2 regions of the Pseudarthrobacter sp. genome follow, and region 2 is predicted to be linked to the other one. Evidence: predicted binding sites of a transcription regulator. Region 2 holds the regulator's gene; the other holds the start of a gene.
What was found. Region 2 encodes Rex, which represses fermentation and respiration genes when NADH is low (regulators of the CRP and FNR family bind a similar motif). Its sites were predicted from a motif close to CTTGTGAANNNNTTCACAAG; they were not measured.
Positions count from the first base shown of each region.

Region 1: benA (benzoate 1,2-dioxygenase large subunit) is a predicted target of Rex. The motif match lies at 2,501-2,520, and genes of this name have one in related genera.

Region 1 is NZ_JAKFFD010000223.1:10,026-15,276, reverse strand. It holds gene V6M49_RS18240 (benzoate/H(+) symporter BenE family transporter) at 1-1,291, opposite strand, end outside; gene catA (catechol 1,2-dioxygenase) at 1,400-2,296, opposite strand; gene benA (benzoate 1,2-dioxygenase large subunit) at 2,616-3,998, shown strand; gene benB (benzoate 1,2-dioxygenase small subunit) at 4,035-4,571, shown strand; gene benC (benzoate 1,2-dioxygenase electron transfer component BenC) at 4,695-5,251, shown strand, end outside.
Region 2 is NZ_JAKFFD010000024.1:7,017-12,267, forward strand. It holds gene V6M49_RS02180 (hypothetical protein) at 18-770, shown strand; gene V6M49_RS02185 (hypothetical protein) at 951-1,769, shown strand; gene V6M49_RS02190 (redox-sensing transcriptional repressor Rex) at 1,827-2,552, opposite strand; gene V6M49_RS02195 (glutaredoxin family protein) at 2,642-2,896, opposite strand; gene V6M49_RS02200 (HAD family hydrolase) at 3,058-3,876, shown strand; gene V6M49_RS02205 (30S ribosomal protein bS22) at 4,079-4,177, opposite strand; gene V6M49_RS02210 (helix-turn-helix domain-containing protein) at 4,334-4,546, opposite strand; gene V6M49_RS02215 (3-deoxy-7-phosphoheptulonate synthase) at 4,689-5,251, opposite strand, start outside.

The DNA.
Region 1 (5,251 bases), on a different contig from region 2:
GCCTGGCTTTTGGCCCGGCATGGTCCGCGTGTTCTAGGACCCGGGACACGGTGTAGCCGATGACCAGGCCCCAGAACGCCGGATGGATGTTGAAAAGGCTCATGCCGGACATAGTCACCACGAACGTCACCAGGGACCCCAAGGTGAAGGTCGTGGCGAAGGCGGTCACGAAGGCTTGCTGGAGAGCCCGCAGCATGGCAATGCCGCCCAGGGCGAGGATGAATTCCGTGGGTGTGGCGAGCATGAGCCGGGTGAGGGCGGGAGCCAATAGGGCGCAGGTCATGGCCAGGAGGCCGAACACCACGGCAGCAGTGTATTGGCGCTGCCTGGTTCCTGATGATGTCATGAGGGCGTTGGTAGGGCCAGTCACGCAGGCTGAGACAGCGCCGCAGCCCGCGTTGAGCAACGAAAATGCGCCAGACACGATGGCGAAGACGTTGACCGGCGGATTGTGGCCGGCGGCACGGAGGACGGCGATGCCTTGGCCATTCTGAACGAACAACACGGTGAGGGCCAGGGGAACAACGAGCTCGAGTTGGGCGGCCCAGGTGAACTCGGGAGGGGTGAAGACCGGAGTGGCCAGGATCGGTCCGCCCCCTTGAAAGGAGAATTGACCGCTTACTGCCACGGCGAGGCACCCGACCGCAAGGGTGCCGAGCACCGGTGGAAGAAACCTGCCCAGGACGGGCACGGCCGTGAGGACCAGGAATGCGACCACCATGGGTGCGGCCACCACCGGGTTCGCCTGTGTGGAGGCGACGATGTCCGTGCCGAATTTTAGGAATACGGCGGCCACCATGGACATGACGATGGGCATCGGAACCACTGCCATGATTCGCCGCACCACTCCGGTGGCGCCTAGCGCGAGGACCAGAATTCCGGACGTGAAGAAGGCCCCCACCACTTCCGCGAAGGACAGGTGCTGGAGGGACGGACCCAGGAGCACCGTACCGGGAATGGACCAGGCGAAGCCCAGAGGCTGTCGGTAGAGGAGGGACATGACCAGAGTGGCTGCCCCGCCCGAAAATAGGATGCCAAACACCCAGGACGCGAGTTGGGCTTCGGTAAGTCCTCCCGCCGCTCCCACTGCAAGGGTTACAGCTATCGGGCCGGAGGCGGAGAAGATAAGGCCGATCACCCCGTTGGAAACATAGGGCAGGCCCAGGTCACGGAAGACCTGGCGCAGGCCTGCGGGACGGATACCCGGGCGTTCCAGCAGGGGCTGGCGTGCATGGGCCGCAACAGTTTCCACTAGGGGGGTGGCGGGTGGGTCCTGACGGGATGGCAGCATTCGGGCTCCTGGCAACGGCGGCAAAAAAGACAGACGCCCTGGAGTTTGCACTCCAGGGCGCCTTCGGTGCCGAGCCGAGGCGCCGGCACGGATTGTCAGCGGTGGTTCTTACTTGTGCTGGCCTTCCTTGGCGAGGACGTAGTCATAGACCGCTTCTTCGCCGGTGCCGCCATCCGTGCGCGGCTTGGCGTCGAGCATCAGTTCAGGCTTGACTGCCGAGGCGATATCGTCAGCGTTGTGCGGGTCGCCGGGGAAGTAAAGCTGCTGGGTTACGGGCTGGAAGCCGGGCGCGGAAACCTTGATGTGAATGTGCGCCGGGCGCCAGGCGTGCCAGCCTGCCGCACTGATCAGCTGCCCGCAAGCTCCGTCCGTGGGAATCTGGTAGGGCGCCGGGCGCATCGTGTTGATTTCGAAGCGGCCGTCGTCGTCTGCCGTGACCGTGGCCCGGAAGAGCCAGTCGGGCAGGCCCGGCGCGTACTGGGAGTAGAACCCGGCACTGTCCGCATGCCAAATTTCCACCTGGGCGTTCTGGATCGGGTTACCGTCCGTGTCGGTGAACCGGCCGCTGAAGTGCAGCGGGGTGCCCTCCTCGTCCTCACGCATTTCGACGGTGCCCGGGGTTTGGAGCACCGGGGAGCCCGGCACATAGTAGGGCCCTTCGATGGTGCCCACGGTGCCGGGGCGGTCCTGGGAGTTGACGTCCTCCACGGTGTGCTCCAGCCACACGTCGAGGAACAGCGGCCATTCCCCGTCAGTTCCAACCTTGATGAGCCAGGCCTTGAGTGCGTTGTATTCCTCATAGGTGACCTGGTGCTCAACGACGATGTCGTTGGCGGCCTTGATGAGTGCCCCCGCCAGCAGGCTCACTCTTTCCTTCGGCACATCCAGGTTTGCGAGCTTGCCTGAGGCGGCGAAGCGTTCGGTGGCCTTGGAGCCGGCTTCGACTGCAGTGCCCTCGTCCTCGTGGCGGGTTTCTGCTTGGGTCTCGGTCATGGTGATGTCCATACTCCTCTTTGAATAGGGGACAGGAACTCCTCCTGAACCCGGTGCGAACCGGTGGGGGCAGGATCTGAACCTGTCGCGACGCAGCTCGCGTGATGACCGTCTCATCGTAGGCCTCAAATAAGGACGCTACAAATATCGATTCTGCCTGTTTTCTGTCATGAAGCAGACATAAAGGCACCCTTGGCCGAACCTAGGTGTTTGCCTGATGTGAGGGCGATCACGATAGGGAAGACTGGCGTGACAACGTCCCCCTGGGCACCGCGGGTTGGCCCGGACCTCCCGCCTATCCGTCCAGCACCCTCCAATGAAGGAGCACGCCATGACCGAGAACCTGGCCCATGTCCGCGAGGTCCTTGCCGACGCCGTGATCGACGACCGTGAGAACGGCGTCATCCGTGCGAAGCGCGAAATTTTCACCGATCAAGAGATCTTCGAACTGGAGATGAAGCACATCTTCGAAGGCAACTGGGTCTATCTCGCCCACGAATCCCAGATCCCCAACGTGGGGGACTACTTCACCACAAACATCGGCCGCACTCCCGTGGTGATCACCCGCGACAAGGACGAAAACCTTAACTGCATCGTCAACGCCTGCTCACACCGGGGCGCCATGCTGTGCCGCCGCAAGACGGACAACCGCACCACCTTCACCTGCCCCTTCCACGGATGGACATTCAAGAACTCGGGTGAACTGCTGAAGGTGAAGGACTCGCGCAACGCCGGCTACCCGGAGACCTTCAACAAAGAGGGCTCCCACGACCTCACCAAAGTGGCCCGCTTCGAGTCATACCGCGGATTCCTCTTTGGTTCCCTGAAGGCTGACGTGCTCCCGCTCGAAGAACACCTGGGTGATGCCACCAAGGTGATCGACTCAATCGTGGACCAGTCCCCGGAGGGGCTTGAGGTGCTGCGCGGGGCGTCCACCTATACCTACGACGGCAACTGGAAAGTGCAGGCCGAGAACGGTGCAGACGGCTACCACGTCACCGCCGTGCACTGGAACTATGCGGCCACCACGGCCCGCCGCACCGCCGGCGACTCCGCCAACAAGACCAAGGCCATGGACGCCGGCAAGTGGGGCAAGGTCAAGGGGGGTTTCTACTCCTACGACCACGGACACCTGCTGCTGTGGCAGGAATGGACCAACCCGGAGGACCGCCCGCTGTGGGACCGCCGCGACGAGCTCGTTGCGAAGTACGGCGAGGAGATGGCCAACTTCATGATCAACATCTCGCGGAACCTCTGTCTGTACCCGAATGTCTACATTATGGACCAGTTCTCCTCGCAGATCCGCCATTTCCGGCCCATCTCGGCGGACCAGACCGAGGTGACCATCTACTGCATCGCGCCCAAGGGCGAATCGCAGGAGAACAGGTCCAAGCGGATCCGCCAGTACGAGGACTTCTTCAATGCCACCGGCATGGCCACTCCCGATGACCTCGAGGAGTTCCGGTCCTGCAACAAGACTTACTGGGCCACCTCGGCGCCCTGGAATGACATGACCCGCGGTTCCACCCATGAGATCGCGGGCCCCGACGAGCAGGCCCAGGCGCTGGGGATGACCAAGGTCATCGCGTCCGGGGTGCGCACCGAGGACGAGGGGCTCTACCCCATCCAGCACGGGTACTGGAAAGAAGTCATGGACCGGGCTCTGGCGGAGGAAGAGACTTCCGCGCTGGACGCCGTTCCAGTCACCGCCTGACCCCGTCCACGTGGAACCAGAGAGAGCGCAGAACCCATGACCAACCTGACACAGCCCGCTGCGGCGCTCAAGAGCGCCGAGGAGATCGCCACCCTCGAAACCGTCCGCGCCTTCCTCTACAAGGAGGCCCGCCTGCTGGATGACCGCCAGTTCGATGAGTGGCTTCAGTGCTATCACCCGGACTCGGAGTTCTGGATGCCTGCATGGGACGTCGATGACCGGCTGACCGGGGACCCGCAGAACGAGATTTCGCTCATTTACTATGACAACCGCGGCGGCATTGAGGACCGCGTCTTCCGGATCAAGACGGACCGGTCCTCGGCCACCTCCCTGCCGGAGCCCCGCACCGGGCACAACATCACCGACGTCGAAATCATGGAGCACGACGGCGGCCAGGTGAAGGTGCGCTTCAACTGGTTCACCCTGTACTTCCGGTACAACACCACGGACACGTACTTCGGCACCAGCTTTTACACGATCGACCTCGCCGGCGCCGAGCCGGTCATCATGAAAAAGAAGGTTGTCCTCAAGAACGACTACATCCACCACGTAGTGGACGTCTACATGATCTGACGGCCCCGCGCCGGTGCCGGGCATTTGCCCGGCACCGGCCTTGGCCGTTTCAAAACCCGTGCCCGTAGGGCACATCCGCACTACCCCGGGTCGCGTCGACGCGCCCCCACCCAGGAGGAAACAATGGGCCACAAAGTAGCCCTCAGCTTCGAGGATGGCGTCACCAAGGTCATCAAGGTCGGCGATTACGAGACCGTGATGGACGCCGCGTACAAGGCACGGATCAACATTCCGTCGGACTGCCGGGACGGGGCGTGCGGCACCTGCAAGGCCTTCTGCGATTCCGGCTCCTTCGATCCGGGCGATTACATTGACGATGCGATGACGGAGGAGGAGCTCGAAAAGGGATACCTGCTCACCTGCCAGGCGGTTCCGGAGTCGGACCTGGCCATTCAGATCCCTGCAACGTCGGAATCGGCGAAAACCTCGGCCACCACCTTCACCTCCACCATGAAGGAACTCAACAAGCACTCGGAAACGACAGTTTCCTTCACCTTGGAGGCGGAAAACCGGGACGGCCTGGCCTTCCTCCCGGGCCAGTATGTCAACATCAAGGTCCCCGGAACGGACGCGGAGCGCTCCTATTCGTTCAGCAGCGGCCCCGAGGTGCAGGATGCGTCGTTCATGGTGCGGGTGACGCCGCAGGGTGCGATGTCCGAATACCTGCGGGACAAGGCAGC
Region 2 (5,251 bases):
GGTCTACAGTGAGACCCATGAGCAACAGTGAAGTACCACAGCCACAGCAGCCACAGCAGCCCGGCGCCGAGCAACCGGGCGCCCAGCCGCCCGTCACTCAGCCGCCTGTCACTCAACCCCCTGCCGGCAACGTACCGCCTGCAGGCAACGTTCCTCCGGCCGGCTACCAGCCGCCACCCGCCTACCCGCAGCCGGGCCAGGCTTATCCCGCGCCGGGCCAGGCCTACCCGCAGCCCGGCCAGCCATACAACCAGCCTGGCCAACCGGGCGGCTTCCGCTTTGAGATGCCAACCGACGGCCCCCGCAACTTCAACGACGTTATGCCCAAGGCCGGGTTCTCCGGCATGTTCAGCGTGACCGGGCTGCCCACCGAGCTCAAGGTCTCGTACTGGATCTGGCTCATCGGCGGCATGCTGGGAGTCCTTGGCGGCCTGTTCGGCGTGTTGGGTTCGCTGGCGTTGTTCGTCGTGGCACCCGGGCTGGCCGTTGTGGTCCTCCTGCTCGTCCTGGTGGCACTGGCCCTGGCGGCGGCCCAGATTGTCCTGGTCCTGAAGATGAAGGAGGGCAAGGAATGGGCAAGACTTGCGCTCACCATCGTGGCCGGCGTTTCGCTGGTGCTCGCCGTGCTTGGCGGCAGCGTGGGCGGCGGCGGCATGGGCCAAGGCATCGGCAACAACTGGCTGGGCTTCCTCATCAGCGCCGCGGCAACGGTGCTCATGTGGCTGCCGAACTCGCAGGCCTGGTTCAACGCCGCCAAGGGCCGCGCGTAGACCGGATCCAGTAGAAACACAGCCTTGCGCGACCCCCGCTGAGTTCTGTGGGAATACCTCTCCGGAATGATCCCCCGCGGCACCCGCCGGGGGTACGGTGGGAAGTAAGCCGTACTGGGGGCAGGCCAGTTGGACTGCACCCAGCAGCCGAACTGACATCCGACCTGCAAAGGACCGCTCATGAGCACTCCTGTCCCGCCTCCCGTTCCGAACGAGCCCGAGCCCGGCAACCAGCCGCCAGCGCCCCGATACGGCGAGAACAGCCCGCAGTTCGGGCAGCCCACACCGCCGGCGCCACAGTACGGGCAAAACGCCCCGCAGTATGGCCAGCAGACTCCCCCGGCACCCCAGTACGGGCAAAACGCACCGCAGTACGGGCAAAACGCCCCGCAGTATGGCCAGAACAACGCGCCGCAGTTCGGCCAGCCCACGCCTCCGCCTTATGGCCAGCAGCCGTACGGGCAGTCCCCCTACGCGCAGTACCCGTCCGAGCAGCCGCACACCACGGGATCCAACGGGGTTCCCCAGCTGGTCAACATCTCGTTCTGGCTGCTGATTGGCGCGGGTGTTGTGTATGTCATCAGCCTGCTGATGGGCATTGGCATGCTTGACGATCCGTTGTTCCGGAATGCGTTCGACGACGCCATGCGCAGCAGCGGTGCCACTGGTGCGGAATTCGCGTTCGACGACTTCAAGGGTGTCATTGCCGGATCGCTCGTGGTCTTCGCGATCATCGGTGCGGGGTTGTACGCGCTCGTGGCGTTCTTCGTCCGCAAGGGCAAGAACTGGGCCCGCATCCTCGGTACGGTTTTCGCGGCACTGTCCATTTTCGGCCTCTTCGGACCACCGAGCCTCGGAACTGTGGGAACGCTGGCCGGGATCGCAGCGATCGTGCTGCTCTACCTGCCGGCCGCGGCACCTTACTTCCGCAAGCAGCAGCCGTTCGCTAACCCGTACGGCGCCCCGGGCACCACGCCTGGCAACCCGTACGGGCAGTAGTACCAACGAGTCGCATCCACACCCTAACGGGCGTGGGCCCCATCAGCCGCCGACGAACTAGGCGGTCTGGTCCGGGGTCTGCGCCCGTTGTGCGTGATAGGCGAGGATCTGCAGTTCGGTGGCCATATCCACCTTGCGGAGGTTGACGCCCTCGGGGACCTGCAGCATAACGGGGGCGAAGCTCAGGATGCTGTGGACGCCGGCCGCCACCACGCGGTCGCACACGGCCTGCGCCGCATGGGCCGGAAGTGCCAGGACCACCATGTTGGCGCCCGTCCGCTGCAACACGGCCTCCATGTCCGCAGCGTCGCTGACGCGCAGCCAGCCCACTTCATTGCCCACCACCATCTGGTCGGCGTCGAAAATTGCCACGACGTCAAACCCGCGGGACTCGAAGCCGCCGTAACGGGCCAGGGCCTTGCCGAGGTTACCCGCGCCAACAATGGCGACCTTCCAGTCGTGGGTCAGCCCCAGGGCCGCGGAGATGTGACGGCTAAGGTACTGCACTTCGTAGCCCACTCCGCGCGTGCCGTAGGAACCCACATAGGAAAGGTCCTTGCGAAGGGTTGACGAGCTCACTCCTGACGCTTCCGCCAGCGATTCCGAAGATACCCGTTCGACGCCGTCGGACAGCAGCGTGTTAAGGGCGCGCAGGTAGATGGTCAGCCGGGCCACTGCTGCGGGCGGTATTTGCTTGGTGGACTCGGCGCCGTGGACGGGCTGTGCACTGTGGCCAGCCTCTGTACCTTGGACAGCATGGGGAGATGGATCCAGTGAAGTCACTATCCCCTCCATCCCATCGCGTCGTGACTCCACTCTAGAGCCCCGCAGCTGGTGCCAACAAAGCCGGTGTCATTCTGCGGGCCGCTTTCCTATTGGGCCATGGCGCGTTTGAGGACGCGCTCCAGCCGGGCTTCGTCGATCTTCCAGAAATCGCGTTGGATTCCATCCACCAGGACTACGGGGATTTCCTCCGCGTACCGCTCACGCAGTTCCGGCAGCTCGTCCACCTGCTGTTCCGTCCACCCGAGTCCCAGCGAGGCAGTAACGCGTCCGACGGCGTCGCGCGCTCCTGCACACAGGTGACAGTCTGCTTTGGTGATGAGGACTACCTCGGGTTTTGCCATGCATTAACCGTATCGCCCTTCAGGGCAGAGAGCTGGGCAGAGGACAGCGGCCGACGGCGGGGCGTACGGCGGGTCGACGGCGACGCGGGTATCCGGGCGAGCGCTGGCACTCGCGCTGGCACTGAAATCTTGGTCACCGAGTATTGACTAGACTCGTGGACATGCCCGAGGAGAAGTACGTCGCTGTGGTGACCCAGCCGGATGCGTTGATGCAGACCGGCGAAGCCGCCTTCTTCGACGTCGATAACACCCTCATGAAGGGCGCCAGCCTCTTCCATGTTGCCCGCAAGATGCACCAACGCGGCGCCTTCACCCTGACGCAGGCTGCGGGGTTCGCGTGGAAGCAGTTCAAATTTGTGGCGCGCGGCGAGAACATGGACGATGTCCACGCTGTCCGCGACTCCGCCCTCACCCTCGCCGAGGGCATCACCGTGGAAGACGTCAAGGCCCTGGGCGAAGAGGTCTACGACGAAATGATCGCGTCCAGGATCTGGCCCGGCGCCAAGGCATTGGCGCAGCAGCACCTGCGCGTGGGCCGGCGGGTCTGGCTGGTTACCGCAACCCCCATCGAGGTTGCCGCGGTCATTTCCACCAGGCTCGGCCTGACCGGAGCCTTGGGCACCGTGGGCGAGGTTGCCGACGGCATGTACACCGGCCGGCTGGTGGGCGACATCCTGCACGGTTCCGCCAAGGCAGTGGCTGTGCAGGCCCTGGCCCACGACGAGGGCCTGGACCTTAAGCGGTGCTGGGCCTACAGCGACTCATACAATGACATCCCGCTGCTGACCCTCGTGGGGCACCCGGTAGCCATCAACCCTGATGCCAGGCTCCGCCGCCACGCGCGGGACAACAACTGGCCGGTCTACGACTTCCGTTCCGGCCGCCGCGCCGCCACCCTGGGGCTCAAGGCAGCAACGGCCGGCGGCGTAATTTACGGACTGTGGAAAGGCTTCGCCCGCATCCGCGGCCCCCGGGCATAACCGCCGCCGCAACTGTCGCCGTCGATGTTTCACGTAGGAGCGCATCGCGGCCGAACGAGCGACAGAGGTCGCCCAGCGACCAGCGGAGCTCCTTTCGGCTGTGTCTAAGCGACGGTGAAACGTCGATGGCGACCTCACCCGACGCAAAAAAAATGCCCGCTGCCGGGAAGGCAACGGGCATTTCACGCTTGTCGAAGTATCTCTACTTCTTATTGCGGCGCTGGTGACGGGTCTTACGAAGCAACTTGCGGTGCTTCTTCTTGGCCATACGCTTGCGACGCTTCTTAATAACTGAACCCACGAAAGTTCCTCACAAACTAGATGCAGTACCTGTCTGATGGAAATGGTCCGTGGACAGAGCTACAGACTGAAACAACTGACAGATTCTTACAATGACGTAAAACGTTCCTTAACAGGGTACCGCTTCTTGGCGATGCCCACTGACCGCAGGTAATGCTCAGGCGGTTTCGGAGTGCCCGTCCACCACAGCACCCTTGAGGTACTGCTCGACGGCGCTCTCCGGCACCCGGTACGACCGGCCGAAACGCACCGCTGGCATTTCGCCTGAGTGGACCAACCGATAGACGGTCATTTTGGAGACGCGCATGACCTCGGCCACTTCGGCCACGGTCAGGAACTTCGCGTTCGAGAAGTTCTGTTCTGCGGACATTTCCCTATTCCTTTGCTGATGGATGACGACAATACCCCAGCTTTGATTCATATTCGGTGTGCCGATGCTGAGCCATCCACCAACCATGTGTTAGATACTCTAGAGGTTCATGGGGCTGTAGTGAAAGTCATCCGGGCAATCATTAAGCGGTCCGGCGCTTCCTGGCGGACGCCGCGAGCTGATCGAGGACCGAAACGGAGACGTCCCAATCCATGCACGCGTCCGTGACACTCTGCCCGTAGACCAGTTCCGCCCGGCCCGCCGCATGCTCGGTGACATCCAGGTTCTGGGCTCCGCCCACCAGGAAGCTCTCCAGCATGACACCCGCGATGGCCTGTGCCGCCTCGCCGCCGTCCTCCAGCTGCGCGCCGATTTCCAGCGCCACTTCCGCCTGCCGGTGGTGGCTCTTGCCGCTGTTGGCGTGGCTGGCGTCCACGATCAGCCGGGGGTTGAGCCCCTTGCCGGCGAGCTTGGCGGAGGCGCTTTCGACGTCGGCCGCTGAGTAGTTAGGCCCTTTCCGTCCACCCCGGAGGATGACGTGCGTGTCCGGGTTCCCGGCGGTGGCCACCAGCGCGGCCCGGCCGTCGCCGTCGATCCCCAGGAATGCCTGGGCGGCAGCGGCGGCGCCGCACGCGTCGAGCGCCACCTGGAGGTCGCCGTCGGTCCCGTTCTTGAAGCCGATGGGCATGGAGAGACCGGAGGCAA